2 linked regions of the Caldalkalibacillus thermarum genome follow. The protein of the gene in region 1 interacts with the protein of each later gene in a pairwise test. Links are inferred from orthologs where the notes say so. Each region holds a gene or a part of one and is shown in the gene's direction. Other genes may lie near its edges.

Region 1 (3,404 bases):
CCAATATTGGAGCCATGTGTTTAAACTGGATCCCGACAAACCGATCTCAGACGAGGCTTTGGAAGCCATATGTGAATCAGGCACAGATGCCGTGATCATTGGGGGCACTTATGGCATTACGTATGAAAAAGTGATTGATTTATTGGGCCGCATCCGGCGTTATGCCCTGCCCTGTGTGTTGGAAGTCTCCAACCAGGACGCGATCGTCCCGGGCTTTGACCATTATTTTGTGCCTTTAGTCCTGAATGCCACCAATCCCGAATGGATCCTGAAACCCCATCAGCGGGCGATTAAGGCCTTTGGCACCATGATTCCCTGGGAGGATGTGTCTGTCGTGGGATACTGTGTGCTTAATCCCGCGTCAGCCGTTAGTGAGCTGACCCGGAGTGAGACCAATTTGAGCCTGGATGATGTGGTCGCCTACGGCCGCCTGGCAGCCCATATGCTAAAACTGCCCTATTTTTATCTCGAATACAGCGGTACAGTGGGAGAGGCCTCATTTGTGCAGGCTGTCTATCAGCAACTGAAAAAGGAGACGGACCTGCATCTCTTTTACGGAGGGGGCATTTCCAACCGCACCCAGGCGGAAACCATGCTAAATGGAGCGGATACCATTGTGGTGGGCAATGTCATCTATGAGGACCTTCGCCAGGCTTTACAAACCGTACCAGAGGGCAAAAGGTAACAGGTGTGGCAGGTTTACGCTGCACCAGTCGTGGATCTGGCAGAAAGAACCGTCAGCTGTTGGAGGCAAGCCATCATGATACAAGACGATACAAGGAGGCAATATCATGGCAGCATCGGTCACGGAACGTCTGTTGGCCGGCCTGAATGAACAGCAGCGCCAGGCCGTGCTCACAACAGAAGGGCCTGTACTCATCATGGCGGGTGCAGGGAGCGGCAAAACCCGGGTGTTGACTCACCGTATCGCCTGCCTGTTGGCGGAAAAGGCAATAGCGCCGTACAACATTTTGGCGATTACGTTTACCAATAAAGCGGCCAGGGAAATGAAAGAGCGGGTGGCCCATCTGGTCGGTCCCGTGGCGGAGGACATTTGGATTTCTACTTTTCACGCCATGTGTGTGCGCATCTTGCGACGGGATATTGACCGCATTGGCTATAACCGCCATTTTTCCATCTTGGACACCCAGGACCAGCTGGCGGTCATCAAGGAGTGCATGAAGGAACTGAATATCGACAGCAAAAAATTTGATCCCAGAGCCGTGCTGGGCACGATTTCCGCTTATAAAAACGAGCTGAAAACACCGGAGCAGGTCAGCCAGATGGCAGGGAACTATTATGACCAGATCGTGGCCACCGTTTATGAAAAATACCAGCAAACCTTGCGCTCCAACCATGCCCTCGATTTTGATGACCTGATCATGCAAACCGTGCATTTGTTTCAACAGGTGCCTGATGTACTGGACTATTACCAGCGCAAATTTCAATATATCCATGTGGATGAGTACCAGGATACGAACCGGGCCCAATATCTCCTGGTGCGCATGCTGGCTGACTTTCACCGCAATATCTGTGTGGTTGGCGATTCTGACCAGAGTATTTACAAATGGCGCGGTGCAGATATTAGCATTATCTTGTCCTTCGAAGAAGACTACCAGGACGCGACCGTGATTAAACTTGAACAGAATTACCGTTCGACCAAACGCATCCTTGAAGCAGCCAATGAAGTGATCAAGCACAACGTGCAGCGCAAAGAGAAGAAACTGTGGACGGCCAATGAACAGGGCAGCAGGATTAAATATTACCGGGCGGAGAATGAACACGATGAAGCTTACTTTGTTACCAAACAAATCCAGGAGGCGGTCAAGGCAGGCCGTAATTACAGCGACTTTGCTATTCTGTACCGGACCAATGCCCAGTCCCGCGTATTGGAGGAAGTGTTTGTCAAAGCCAATATTCCGTATCAGATGGTCGGCGGAATCAAATTCTATGAACGGAAAGAAATAAAAGACATTTTGGCTTACTTGCGGCTCATTGCCAACCCCAACGATGACATCAGTTTTCGCCGCATTGTCAACGTGCCCAAACGGGGCATTGGCCAGGCCTCCCTCGATAAACTGGCTTCCTATGCGGCTGAAAAGAATATGTCCCTGTTTGAAGCGTTGGCTGAAGTGGATTTCATCGGCTTGAACAAACGGGCAGCCAACCAGCTGGCCCGCTTTTATGAATTGATCCACAACTGGAGCAGGCATGTAGAGTATCTCTCTGTCAGCGAATTGACCGGGGATGTATTGGAGAAGACGGGATACAAAGCAGCCTTGCTGCAGGAAGGGACACTGGAGGCCAAAGGACGCTTGGAAAACGTGGAGGAATTTCTCAGTGTCACTCAAGAATTTGAAAAGAAGAACGAGGATAAATCATTGCCTGCCTTTCTGGATGAGGTGGCCTTGGTCAGCGACATCGACCAGGTGGATGAGGATCAGGAAGGCAACGCCGTCATGCTGATGACCCTTCACGCAGCCAAGGGTTTGGAATTTCCCGTTGTTTTCCTGGTCGGCATGGAAAACAATCTCTTTCCCCACAGCCGCTCGGCTTTGGACGAGGAAGAGCTGGAAGAAGAGCGCCGCCTCGCCTATGTGGGTATCACCCGGGCTGAGGAGGAGCTGTATCTGACCAATGCCAAGATGCGGACCATATTTGGGCAAACGGTGATGAATCCTGAATCCTGTTTTATCGAGGAGATTCCCGACCATCTGTTGGAACCTGTGCATGGGGAGGAAAAAGCGCCATTGCGCTTAACCTCAACTGGCCGCAAGACCCCCGGACGGTCAAGTGGCAGGCGGTTGAGCCCGGACCGTTCCCAGGCCAGCACACTCAGCTGGCAGGTGGGTGAAAAAGTGCAGCATGCCAAATGGGGTGTGGGCACCATCGTCAGCCTTAAAGGGGAGGGGGATGACCTGGAATTGACCATCGCCTTTTCGCCCCCCGTTGGTCTTAAGCGGTTGCTGGCCACCTTTGCACCTATTTCCAAACTGGAAAAGAGGGATGACGAGTGAACAAAGAAGCGGCTCAAAAACGCCTTGAAGAATTGTACGAACAGATTGAAACCCATAACTATCACTACTTTGTACTGGACGATCCCCTCATTTCTGACCAGGAATATGATGCTTTAATGCAAGAGTTAATCAAACTGGAAGAACAGTTTCCTGAGTTAAAAAAACCTAACTCCCCTTCAGAGCGGGTTGGGGGCGAGCCGCTCCCCTACTTTGTAAAAGTGGAGCATGAAATTCCCATGCTTAGCCTGGCCAATGCTTTTAGCGAACAGGACTTGCGTGATTTTGACCGCCGGGTGCGGCAAGGGCTTGCCCCTGGTGAAGAAGTGGAGTATGTGTGTGAGCTGAAAATTGACGGCTTGGCTGTTTCCCTGCGCTATGAAAACGGCC
Region 2 (4,981 bases), on another replicon or contig:
CGAAGCAGACTGAAGCGGACAAGCCGGCAGAAGAGAAAGGAGACAAAGAGACAGCCCCTGCCGCCCAACCTGCTGCTTCCCGCGAGGAGCGCATGAAAGTTTTAGCCATGCCTTCCGTGCGTAAATATGCCCGGGAAAAAGGGGTAGACATCACCCAGGTGAAAGGCAGCGGGCCGAATGGCCGCATCACCCGTGAAGATATCGATGCTTATCTGGCTGGTGGCAAAGCGCCTGCCGCTGAACAAAAGGCGGCTGCAGAAGAAAAGCAGGAAACTGCAGTGCATGCCGCCAAGCCAGCCGTTAGAGGAGAACGTTACGAAGAGCGTGTTCCCCTGCGTGGCATCCGCAAAGTGATCGCCCAGGCAATGACCAAGTCTGTCTATACAGCGCCGCATGTCACAGTGATGGACGAGGTCAATGTCAGCAAGCTGGTTGAATTAAGGCAAAAAGCCAAACCACTCGCAGAGAAAAAGGGTGTTAAATTGACTTATCTGCCGTTTATTGTCAAAGCAGCCGTGGCTGCCCTGCGTGAATTCCCACAGTTGAATGCCTCCATTGATGACGACAAAGAAGAGATTGTGTACAAGCATTATTACAATATCGGCATTGCCACTGACACGGAAAATGGTCTGCTTGTTCCTGTTGTGGAAGATGCGGACCAGAAGAACATATGGCAAATTGCCGCTGAAATCCGCGACCTGGCCACCCGCGGCCGGGAGGGCAAACTGTCCCGTGAGGAGCTGACCGGCAGCACCTTTACCATTACTAACATTGGTTCGGCCGGAGGCATGTTCTTCACACCGGTTATCAACTATCCTGAAGTGGCTATTTTGGGAACAGGCCGCATTCAGGAAAAGCCAGTGGTTGTTGATGGAGAGATAAAAGTGGCTCCGGTGATGGCACTGTCCTTAAGCTTCGATCACCGTTTGATTGATGGGGTAGCCGCACAGCAGTTTGTCAACTATGTGAAACAACTTCTGGAAGATCCAGATATGTTAATCTTAGAGGCATAATGGGGGTGACCAAACATGGTTGTAGGTGAATTTGGCAAAGAAGTGGATGTGCTGGTGATCGGTGCAGGCCCGGGTGGATATGTGGCTGCCATCCGGGCAGCCCAACTGGGCAAGAAAGTGACGATTGTGGAGAAAGACAAACTGGGAGGCGTCTGCCTCAATGTGGGATGTATTCCTTCCAAAGCTTTGATTTCGGCAGCCCATAAGTATGAACTGATGAATGATGACCAGGGCATGGGCATTACAGCTGAAAATGTGACAGTGGATTTCGCCAAAGTGCAAGAATGGAAGCAAGGAGTCGTTCAAAAATTGACCGGTGGTGTGGAAACCCTGCTTAAAGGGAACAATGTTGAAATCATTCAAGGCGAGGCTATTTTTGTCAGCGAGGATGAAGTACGCGTCAACCGCGGCTATGAATCAGAACGCCTCAAATTTAACCACTGCATCATTGCCACCGGTTCCCGTCCTGTTGAGCTGAAGCCTTTCCCGTTTGGCGGCCGGATTATCTCTTCTACTGAAGCGCTCGCGTTGAAGGAAATTCCTAAAAGCATGGTGGTGATCGGCGGGGGATATATCGGCATTGAGCTGGGGCAAACCTTTGCCAAGTTTGGGACCAAAGTGACCATCCTTGAAGGTGAAAATCAGATTCTACCCACCTTCGAAAAACAAGTGGCCCAGCTGGTTCAGAAAAACCTTAAACGGCTCAATGTCAATGTGGTTAAAAACGCCATGGCCCAGTCTGCTGAACAAGATGAAAACAGTGTAACCGTCACCTATAAAGTGAAGGACAAAGAAGAAACCATTACCGCTGACTACCTGCTGGTCACTGTGGGACGCAAGCCAAATACTGATGAACTCGGTTTGGACATGGCTGGGGTTAAAGTGAATGAGAGAGGCTTAATAGAAGTGGATGAGCAGTGCCGCACCAGCAATGAACGCATTTTTGCCATCGGCGATGTGGTAGCTGGCCCTGCATTGGCTCATAAAGCCTCTTATGAAGGGAAGATAGCGGCTGAAGTGATAGCTGGAGAGCCCAGCGCTGTTGACTACAAGGTTATTCCGGCTGTGGTGTTCTCCGATCCTGAAATCGCCACTGTGGGACTGACAGAAGCAGAAGCGAAGGAAGAGGGTTATGAGGTGTCAGTAGGCAAATTCCCGTTTGCTGCCAATGGCCGGGCCCTTTCCGTCAACGCAACCGATGGTTTTGTTAAAGTGGTGGCCAATAAAGAAAACGGCGTTATATTAGGGGCCCAGGTTGTGGGTATGGAGGCTTCGAATCTTATTGCTGAGCTTGGACTGGCCATCGAGATGGGCGCCACACTGGAAGATGTTGCCTTGACCATTCACGCTCATCCCACACTGGGCGAGATGACCATGGAAGCGGCTGAAGTGGCCCTTGGGCAACCCATTCATATGGTCAAATAAAGACACCAATCTGAAATTGATAGTGAAATAAGCATGTCTGTTTGCCGTGACCCAGCTCACCAAATTAAGCCAATTTCCTGTCACCCTCATAATCGCATGAGTTTATGATTAAACTAACATCAACCTAAATACATCATAAGCGAAATGAGGGTGACAGACGTGGAGAAGAAAACCAGAAGCGGACAATCGGACGAATTGTATAAAGCGGAGCGTTTCAACAGCAGGGCCTTAATGGAAGCCTACAATAACGTTGTGGATGATGCTGGCGCTGAGTTTGCGGGTGAATTAGGGGTGGTGGATGAGGACACTTTGGAAGCCTCTCCCCACAGCGCCTTGTTATACACCCATAAACAAGCCATGGATGCTTATCGTGAAGGAACGGTTGAGGCCCGGCGGAAATACAATCAAAAGTCATGAATAATACGGTTACAAAAATAATCGTACCATTAGTACAGCTCCATCCCCTTGCTGATTCCCATAAATTCAACACTGAAAAACCATCATGCTATAAAAGAAAGGCACTATCGGGTTCGATAGTGCCTTTTCCATTGGCAGACGAGGTTGTGAAACATATCAAACTGCCTCAACAAGCTGCCTTAACGGTAACGTTTGGCTCCCAAATAACGTTGGGACCAATACGATGTGGTCATATTGCTGATCGTGACCCCCGTTGATGTGCCGCTATGGATAAATTGATTGTTGCCTAAATAGATTCCAGCGTGGGACGGACCGCTGGTATATGTCTCAAAGAACACAATATCACCGGGTTGGGGACTGGAAACTGAGGTCCCAGCGCTCCAGATGGAAGCCACTGTCCGGGGCAAATTAATGCCTTGGGTCCGAAAGACATATTGCAAGAAACCGCTGCAATCAAATCCGGTAGAAGGTGAAGAGCCGCCCCAAAGGTAGGGTGTGCCTATATATTTTTTTGCTTCATTAATCAGGGAGGAGACATTTAAACCTGAAGACGTGGAGCCAGACTGCCCGGTTTGAGACGGCACTTTTAATACTTGTCCCACATAAATGGTGTCAGAGGTGAGCTTATTTAATGCTTTTAATTGATTAACACTCGTGTTGTACTCCCGTGCTATTTTCCACAGGGAATCACCTGGTTTGACTGTATAGCTGGTGGCTGATACCGGTTTGGACTCTACTGTGACACTGGACTTGGAGGCATTTGTGCTAGAAGTAGGACCGGGGATCTTTAATACTTGTCCGACACGAATAAGGTCAGAACGTAGGTTATTCACAGATTTAAGTTGAGCAACCGTGGTATTGTAGTTTCTGGCAATTTTCCAGAGACTGTCACCTGGCTTCACGGTATAAGTGGCAGCCTGATATGTACTTGATGATCCTCCCGAACTGGAGGTATGTCTGTGAGGAGGAGCAATATACAGGCGTTGGCCTACATAAATCGTACTGGATCTGAGATTATTCCAGGCCATAAGCTGCTCAATGGTGACCTGATACTGACGGGAAATTTTCCACAATGAATCTCCCCTCTTAACGGTATATGTTCCTCCACTCGCCTCTGTATCTTTGGAAAAGGCAGCAAATGCAAGGACGGCGCATGCAGAAGCTGTAACTACTTTTCTCCTCAACCCAATCACCTCTTACTTAGTTATCTATTATTCTCGAATTTTTATTCTATATTTCGATAGTTTCCTCTACGTAGAAGTATTTTAATATAGTATCGCTAATTTTTCACCCCTTAAAAATTTACGGATACACAATATATCACCTTTAATGGAAAAAATAAACTTATCCATACAAAATAAATATCCATATAAAATCCTTGTCAAGTTTTTTTAAAAGTTTTTGAAGTCTGTGGCCCGACAAAAAATGAGGAGCCGCCGCTAAACGCTAGCGGCTCGTTAAAATATTAATGATCTCCATGTAAGTAGCATTGGATGGGATGTGATACTTGCCTGAGCGGATGTTTTTGTCCACTCCCAATTTGCGAAACAGTTGGAGCACTTCGCGTTCATTCCGGGCCAATCCTTTTTCTACGAGCTGGGCGGCAATATCCGGGCTGGTCATACCAGGCTGAATGGCAAGCTCAACCATTTCCTCGGGGGATTTTGTTTCACCAGCTTGGGGTTCAGATTCGGTCTTCTCCATTTCAGACGCTTCAGATTCGTTCTCTGTTAAGTGGGCAATGAGCCTTTGTTGCGCATGGTCGTCGAGGGCCGCATTAAACTCTTCCTCCGTCATGATGATATAGCCATGTTGCTTTGCCGCCTTTTGAATATCATCGATATGGTTTAAAAATAGCTTTTCGTCCCAGTTTTGGGCAGCGGAACGGTCATCTGTGCTCAAGGATGTCTGAGCCGGCGCCCCTTCTGTCCATTTTTGAAACATGAACCAGCTCCCAATGAGCAGCATAAAGACCAGGGCGACGTTTATTCCCCAAACCAGACGTTTTTTTGTGTCATTTCCTATGTACTGCAAGGAGACGATCGACCAGGTTAAGTTTTCAAGCTTAAGCTGCACCTGATAAAGCTCACCTTTGTGTTTTAACTTGACTTTGAAAAGCAAATGTT

What was found.
Region 2: the proteins of pcrA (region 1) and lpdA interact in binary tests that used the Escherichia coli proteins (3 or more experiments, as listed by UniProt). The link is inferred for Caldalkalibacillus thermarum from one-to-one orthologs.

The regions. Positions count from the first base shown.
Region 1 is NZ_BMKZ01000027.1:38,330-41,733, reverse strand. Bases 457-3,404 are described here. They hold pcrA (DNA helicase PcrA), read left to right. Parts: upstream 457-791; coding sequence 792-3,017; downstream 3,018-3,404. Other genes in these bases: ligA (NAD-dependent DNA ligase LigA), read left to right, coding at 3,014-3,404; pcrB (heptaprenylglyceryl phosphate synthase), read left to right, coding at 457-685. Also shown: more of pcrB, read left to right, coding at 1-456. UniProt on the Escherichia coli protein: A helicase with DNA-dependent ATPase activity. Unwinds DNA duplexes with 3'-5' polarity. Translocates on single-stranded DNA with 3'-5' polarity. Initiates unwinding more efficiently from a nicked substrate than double-stranded DNA.
Region 2 is NZ_BMKZ01000011.1:63,452-68,432, reverse strand. What follows is about bases 362-3,233. They hold lpdA (dihydrolipoyl dehydrogenase), read left to right. Parts: upstream 362-1,028; coding sequence 1,029-2,438; downstream 2,439-3,233. Other genes in these bases: IEW48_RS06230 (C40 family peptidase), read right to left, coding at 3,035-3,233; IEW48_RS06235 (hypothetical protein), read left to right, coding at 2,598-2,855; IEW48_RS06245 (dihydrolipoamide acetyltransferase family protein), read left to right, coding at 362-1,013. Outside these bases: more of IEW48_RS06245, read left to right, coding at 1-361; more of IEW48_RS06230, read right to left, coding at 3,234-4,039; IEW48_RS06225 (hypothetical protein), read right to left, coding at 4,302-4,981. UniProt on the Escherichia coli protein: Lipoamide dehydrogenase is a component of the glycine cleavage system as well as of the alpha-ketoacid dehydrogenase complexes.